2 regions of the Xanthomonas sp. NCPPB 1132 genome follow, and region 2 is predicted to be linked to the other one. Evidence: predicted binding sites of a transcription regulator. Region 2 holds the regulator's gene; the other holds the start of a gene.
What was found. The regulator FliA, encoded in region 2, starts transcription of late flagellar genes. The targets are predictions, from matches to a motif close to TAAAGTTTNNCNNNCNNNGGCCGATAA.

Region 1 (3,796 bases), 680 kb from region 2:
ATGATTTTCTGGGCCTGAAACACTCCTCCTGCGAACAAAAAAGCCGCGCGGATGCGCGGCTTTTTCTTTTTGTGGATGCCGGGGCTTTAGTGGGGGCGATTTCCGCTTTGTGTAGGAGCGGCTTCAGCCGCGACGCGTTACCGGTAAGGCATCGCGGCTGAAGCCGCTCCTACAGGAACGTCTGCAGGGTTGCAGCGCGTGCCGGCATCATGGGACTGGGCCGTCGACGACGGCCCGTCCCTCTACAGTGTCCGTGCCGTGTGGGGCGTTCCGACTAGGCCGCGTTGGCGGTCGCGCGGGCGACCAGTTGCGCCACCATCGGGTAGGTCTCGCTGCGCACCTGGAACTGGCCCACGATCTCCACCAGGTCGCCGGCCTGCTGCTCCATCGCGCGTGCTGCGGCGGTGGCTTCTTCGACCAGGGCGGCGTTCTGCTGGGTGGTCTCGTCCATCTGGGTGACGGTCTGGTTGACCTGCTCGATGCCGGCGGACTGCTCCTGCGAGGCGGCGGCGATCTCGCCCATGATGTCGGTGACGCGCTGCACCGAGGCCACGATGTCCTGCATCGTCGTGCCGGCCTGGGCGACCAGGGTCGAGCCCGCGCTCACGCGCTCGACCGAGTCGTCGATCAGCGTCTTGATTTCCTTGGCGGCGCTGGCCGAGCGCTGGGCGAGGGTGCGGACCTCGCTGGCGACCACGGCGAAGCCGCGGCCCTGTTCGCCGGCACGGGCCGCCTCCACCGCGGCGTTGAGCGCCAGGATGTTGGTCTGGAAGGCGATGCCGTCGATCACCGAGATGATGTCGGCGATCTTCTTCGACGCGGTCTCGATGCCGCTCATGGTGTCCACCACCTGGCCGACCACCGCGCCGCGTTGCGAGGCGACCGCGGCCGCGCCGGCGGCGAGTTGGTTGGCCTGGCGTGCGTGCTCGGCGTTCTGCTTGACCGTGGCGGTCAGCTCCTCCATCGAGGCGGCGGTTTCCTCCAGGCTGGCGGCCTGCTGCTCGGTGCGGCGCGACAGGTCGTCGTTGCCGCTGGCGATCTCGCCGGCAGCGGTGTCGATGCTGGCCGCGGCCTGCTGGATGCGGCCGACCATGTCGGTCAGCTGCGCGACGGTGGCGTTGGCGTCGTCGCGCATCCGTGCAAACACGCCGTGGAACTCGCCCTGCATGGTCTGGGTGAGGTCGCCGGCGGCGATCGCGCGCAGCAACTGCGACAGCGCCGCCAGGTTGGTCTCGGTGCCGGTCATCATCGTGTTGAGGTTGGCGACCATGTCGTGGAAGGCGTGGCGGAAGCGCTGCGCTTCGCCGCGGCGCGAGAAGTCACCCTGCGCGGCGGCGCGCACCAGCAGGTCGATTTCGTGATTGATCGCGCCGAGGTTGCGCTTCACCTTGGCCATGGTCTCGGTCAGGATCGCCATCTCGCCGGGGAACTGCTCCAGGTCGCGGCTGAGGTCGCCTTCGGCGTACTCGCCCATCAGCGCGATCAGCCGCTGGTTGACCGCGATATGGCTGTGCACCAGGGCATTGGTGTCGCGCACCATGCGCCCGTAGTCGCCGGGGAAACGCGCTTCGTCCATGCGGAAGCTGATCTGGCCGGCGGCATGCTGCCGGGCCATCTCGGTCTGCGCCTGGATCACCGTGCGCAGCTCCTCCTGTATCTGCCGCATGTCGTTGAGCAGCGACGGCGCCTGCGTGCGCAGGCGCACGTCCTGCGACAGGTCGCCGCTGGCGATGCGGCGGACCACGTCGGCCGCGTAGGCGGGCTCGCCGCCGAGCTGGCGCATCAGGCTGTTGCGTACCAGCAGGCCGAGCAGGATCGCCGCGACGATGCCGACCAGCATGCCGCCCAGGCTGGTCCATTCGCCGGACTGCGCGCGCGCCTCGCTCTCGGCCTTGCGCACCTGCAGCAGCGCGCGTTCGGCGTTCTCGTACTGGCCGATGGTGGCGCGCAGCCCGTCCATCTGCTGCTTGCCGACGGTCCGGAACGCTTCCAACTGGGCGTCGTCGCTGTCGGCGACGGTGTTGCGCATATGCTCCACCGCCTTGCGCTTGGTGGCCATGAACTGCGCGTAGTCCTGCATCAGGGTCTGCAGGCGCGCCTGTTGCGCCGCGTTGTCGGCGGTCAGCTGCTTGGACTCCTGCCATTGCGCCTGGAACTCGCGTTCGCCGAGCTCGAACGGCTCCAGGTAGGAGGTATCGCGGGTCAGCGCGAAGCCGCGTGCGCCGCTCTCGATGTTGAGCAGGCTCACCAGCATGCGGTCGCCGAGGGTGATGACCTTGTAGGTATGCGCGTCCAGCGCGGCGGCGCTGGTGAACTTGCGGAAGCCGATCAGGCTGGTGATGCCCACCAGCAACAACATGGCGATCACGCCGCAGAAGCCGATTGCCAGGCGCTTGGTGACGGTGAGATGATGGAAGGACACGCGAGATCTCCGATAGATGCGAGAGAGCGGCGCCACCGGCTCCATTGCCGCAGGGACGGCAACGCAGGCACGGATCAGCGGGGGAAATTCGGGCAGAAACCCGCATCTGTATCGGCCGCGTTTTCGGGATCTTTAGGGGTTTTTTGCCGATCTCAGCGTGCGCATCGCCCCAGGCCGCGGTGCCTGCATGGCGCACGTCGTAGCGCGTTCTTCTACGCAAGCGCCAATCAAGCAGCGGTGAAGCGAACGACGTGCAGTGCGTGAGCATGGCGTGAGGCGTCTGGTGCGCCGTGTGCCGCCTCGGTCGATATGCCTTTTTTCGCAGGGCGCGGCCGGCATCGCGCGCGGCGATCGCCGGGAATCCCCGGGTGCGTGATCTGCGAATGTCGGGCACAAAAAAAGCCGCGCAAGTGCGCGGCTTTCTGCTGTTTCGATGTCGCTGCGCCGGCGCAGCGCCGGTCGCTTCGCTCAGAACTTCGCGTCGAACTCGCCGGCGAAGCCGGTGTTGACGATCAGCTTCTGCAGCGCGTCGCCGACCTTGAGGTTGCCGGCCACCACCTGGAACTGCTGTGGGCCGCGGTCGTCGATGCGGCCCAGGGTGCCGCCCTTGAAATCGGTGACGCGGCCGCCGGCCTCGCGCACCAGCAGCACGCCGGCGGCGATGTCCCAGGCCTTCACCCCGGCTTCGAAGTAGGCGTCGCTGCGGCCGCAGGCGACATAGGCCAGATCCAGCGCCGCCGAGCCGGTGCGGCGGATGTCCTCGGCCTGCACCAGCAGCGCATCCACGCACTTGAGCTGCGGGCTGGCGCGCTTGCGCTCGCGCGGGGCGAAGCCGGTGTGGACCATGGCGCCGTTGAGTTCCTTGCGCTCGCTGACGCGGATGCGGCGGTCGTTGAGCACCGCGCCGTTGCCGCGGCTGGCGGTGAACAGTTCGTTGCGGAGCGGATCGAAGATCACCGCGTCGACCGGCTCGCCGTTCTCGACCAGGGCGATCGACACGCAGTAGTGCGGAAAGCCGCGCAGGTAGTTGCTGGTGCCGTCGAGCGGGTCGATCACCCACATGTAGCGGCCGCCGCCCTGCACGCCGCCTTCCTCGCCCATCACGCCGTAGTCGGGATAGGCGCGGCGCAGTTCCTTGACGATCACCTTCTCCGCATCGGCATCGACTTCGCTGGCGTAGTCCATGCGGTCCTTCTGCACCACGTTCAGTGCTTCCAGGCGGTTGATGTGGCGCAACAGGACGTTGCCGGCGAGGCGGGCGGCCTTGACCATGACGGTGACGGCGGGTTTTTGCATGGCAAGCGCTCCCGAGAAGGCGGAGGTGGGTCTGGAGGAGGAAAAGAGCAGTCCGGCGCCAAGGCCGGCCGCACAGTT
Region 2 (3,796 bases):
GGGCTGATGCTGGGCCTGCTCTCCAAGCGCCTGCCGATCGCCGCGCTGGACCCGCTCGAGGAAGGCGGCGTGATCGCCCTGATCGGCCCGACCGGCGCCGGCAAGACCACCACCATCGCCAAGCTGGCCTCGCGCTTCCTGGAGCGCCATGCCGCCCGCGACGTGGCCCTGGTCACCACCGACACCATCCGCGTCGGCGGCCGCGAACAGTTGCACAGCTACGGCCGCCAGCTCGGCATCGCCGTACACGAGGCCGACAGCGACGCCGCGCTGCAGCAGCTGCTGGAGCGGCTGGCCGACTACAAGCTGGTGCTGATCGACACCGCCGGCATGGGCCAGCGCGACCGCGCCCTGGCTGCCCAGCTGCACTGGCTGCGCGCCTCGCGGGTGGTCCGATCCTTACTGGTACTCCCCGCCAACGCCCATTTCTCCGACCTGGACGAGGTGGTGCGCCGGTTCGCCGGCGCCGACCCACAGGGGGTCATCATGACCAAGTTGGACGAGACCGGGCGGTTCGGCAGTGCCTTGTCGGTGGTCGTGGACCACCGCCTCCCCATCACCTGGGTGACCGATGGACAGCGTGTGCCGGACGACCTGCACCGCGCCAACGCCGCCAGCCTGGTATTGCGCCTTGAAGATTTGCGGCGCGCTGCCGATAAGCCCTGTACTCCGGAGCAGACCCATGCCGTCGCGTGACTACGTCAATCTGACCAATGCCTTCCCCCTGTCGGCGACGCGCAGCGAACCGCTGGGTCCGGTGCGCACCATCGCCGTGACCGGCGGCAAGGGCGGCGTGGGCAAGACCAACATCTCGGTGAACCTGTCCATGGCGCTGGCCGACATGGGCAAGCGCACCCTGCTGCTGGACGCCGACCTGGGCCTGGCCAATGTCGACGTGCTGCTGGGGCTGACCCCCAAGTTCACCGTGGCCGACCTGGTGGCCGGGCGCTGCACCCTGGAAGAGGTGCTGATCGACATGCCCAACGGGCTGATGGTGGTGCCCGCCGCCTCCGGCCGCCGCTACATGGCCGAGCTGCCGCCGGCCCAGCACGTGGGCCTGGTCAACGTGTTCTCGGAACTGCAGCGCGAGCTGGACGTAATGATCGTCGACACCGCCGCCGGCATCACCGACAGCGTGCTGACCTTCTGCCAGGCCGCGCAGGACGCGGTGGTGGTGGTCTGCGACGAGCCGGCCTCGATCACCGACGCCTACGCCCTGATCAAGGTCCTCTCGCGCGAGCGCGGGGTGGACCGGGTGCAGATCGTCGCCAACATGGTCCGCGACCTCAACGAAGGCCGCCTGCTGTACGACAAGCTCAGCCGGGTCTGCGAGAAGTTCCTCGGCGATGTGTCGCTGAACTACCTGGGCTGCGTGCCGCAGGACGACTGGCTGCGCCTGTCGGTGCAGCGCCAGCAGCCGGTGGTCAAGGCCTACCCGTCCAGCCCGTCGGCGCAGGCGATCTCCGAGATCGCCCGGCGCACCGCGCGCTGGCAGGCGCCGACCGCCCCGCGCGGCAACGTCGAGTTCTTCGTCGAACGCATCATCCAGCGCGGGGTGGCCGCATGAACGCCGCCGCCCACTACCGCGCCGTCCAGCGCAACAGCGCCAACGACTACATCACCCAGCACTCGGACCTGGTCCGGCGCATCGCCCACCACCTGGCGGCGCGGCTGCCGGCCAGCGTCGAGATCGACGATCTGATCCAGGCCGGCATGATCGGCCTGATCGAGGCCTCGCGCAGCTACGACGCCGAACAGGGCGCCTCGTTCGAGACCTACGCCTCGATCCGCATCCGCGGCGCGATGATCGACGAGATCCGCCGTGGCGACTGGGTGCCGCGCTCGGTGCACCGCCGCGCCCGCGACGCCGCCTCGGCGATCCGCAAGATCGAACAGAGCACCGGCCGCGCCGCCGCCGCCAACGAAGTGGCCGCGGCGATGGACATGCCGCTTCCCGAATACCTGCGTTTGATGGAAGATGCCGCCCGCGGCCAGGTGCTGAGCCTGGAGTCGCGCATCGAGGACCATGGCGAGCTGGATACCATCGCCAAGGGCGGACCCAATCCGCAGCAGATGCTCGAGCGCAGCGAATTCGGCCGCGAGCTGGGCAAGGCGATCGCGCAGTTGCCCGAACGCGAGCAGTTGGTGCTGTCGCTGTACTACGAGCAGGAATTGAACCTCAAGGAAATCGGCGCGGTGCTCGGGGTCAGCGAGTCGCGCGTGTGTCAGATCCATGGCCAGGCCACGGTACGGTTGCGCGGACGCCTGAAGGCGTTCGAGGTCGCCGATGCCGGTCTGGAAGACGAAGAATAGGAACCCTCAGGAGTCAGTGGTGAACAAGAACATGCGGATTTTGATCGTGGACGATTTCTCGACGATGCGACGCATCGTCAAGAATCTGCTCGGCGATCTGGGCTTCACCAATACCGCCGAGGCCGAAGACGGCAACAGCGCCCTGGCCGCGCTGCGCTCGGCGCCGTTCGAGTTCGTGGTCACCGACTGGAACATGCCGGGCATGACCGGCATCGATCTGCTGCGCAACATCCGCGCCGACGACAAGCTCAAGCACCTGCCGGTGCTGATGGTCACCGCCGAGGCCAAGCGCGAGCAGATCATCGAGGCCGCGCAGTGCGGCGTGAACGGCTACATCATCAAGCCGTTCACCGCGCAGACGCTGCAGGAGAAGCTGGGCAAGATCTTCGAACGCCTGGGAGCGACCGCCTAAATGGAAGCCACCGCCGAACGTACCGCCCTGATCGAACGCCTGCAAGGCGCGCTGGACGCGCTGGAAAACGGCGACGAGGCCGGCTGGCGCAGGGAGATCGACACCCTCGCCGCCTGGCGCACGCGGCCGATGATGCAGGGCCTGAGCCGGCTCGCGCGCGATCTTGGGCAGGCGCTCGGCGAACTGCCGGTGGTGCCCAGCGAGGCCGGCGAGCTGGACGACGCCTGCTCGCGCCTGGACCACGTGGTGGAGATGACCGAACAGGCCAGCCACCGCACCCTGGACCTGGCCGAGGAATGCCGTGCGCTGGCCGACCAGCTCGCCGCCGGCGGCCTCAGCGGCGACCAGGGCGAGATCCTCGACAAGATCCGCCACAACCTCACCGAAATGGCCCTGGCGCAGAGCTTCCAGGACCTGACCGGGCAGATCATCCGCCGCGTTGCCGGCATCGTGCGCCGCGTGCACGAGGGCTTCGGCGCGTTGGGTCTGCCGCCGAAGGAAGAAAACAGGAAGGCCGACGGCAGCCTGGCCGGCCCGGCCCTGCCCGGCCTGGACCGCCACGGCGTGTCGCAGCACGACGCCGACGACCTGCTGTCCGGACTAGGACTGTAACTTTATGAGCGCCGTACCCGACGACATCGCTGCCGACTTCATCATCGAGGCCCAGGAAATCCTGGACCGGCTCGGCGAGCAGTTGGTGTCGCTGGAGCAGGCGCCCGAGGACAGCGGCCAGCTCAACGCCGTGTTCCGCGGTTTCCACACGCTCAAGGGCGGCGCCGGCTTCCTGGCGATCAACGCCATGGTCGAGCTGTGCCACGCCGCGGAGGAAACCCTGGGCATGGCCCGCGCCGGCCAGGCCACCCTGCAGGCGCGGCACTTCGACGCCGCCCAGCAGTCGCTGGACTACCTGCAGTCGATGCTCGACGCCTTCGGCAGCGGCCAGGAGCCGCCGCGCGCGCCGCCGGAGCTGATCGCGCAGTTCGACGCGCACGGCGACGCCGCGCCGGCACCGGCACCGGCCAAGAGCGCCGCGCCGGCGCCCGCCGTAGCAGCGGCCGCCATCCCGGCCAC

Region 1: the regulator FliA is predicted to act here: its motif matches at 2,531-2,557, upstream of AC1G9L_RS13655 (methyl-accepting chemotaxis protein).

What each region holds. Positions count from the first base shown of each region.
Region 1 covers NZ_CM152819.1:3,192,293-3,196,088, reverse strand. The annotation lists gene AC1G9L_RS13655 (methyl-accepting chemotaxis protein) at 275-2,422, opposite strand; gene AC1G9L_RS13650 (inositol monophosphatase family protein) at 2,891-3,718, opposite strand.
Region 2 covers NZ_CM152819.1:2,508,152-2,511,947, reverse strand. The annotation lists gene flhF (flagellar biosynthesis GTPase FlhF) at 1-696, shown strand, start outside; gene AC1G9L_RS10610 (MinD/ParA family ATP-binding protein) at 683-1,567, shown strand; gene AC1G9L_RS10605 (RNA polymerase sigma factor FliA) at 1,564-2,313, shown strand; gene cheY (chemotaxis response regulator CheY) at 2,333-2,725, shown strand; gene AC1G9L_RS10595 (protein phosphatase CheZ) at 2,726-3,337, shown strand; gene AC1G9L_RS10590 (chemotaxis protein CheA) at 3,342-3,796, shown strand, end outside.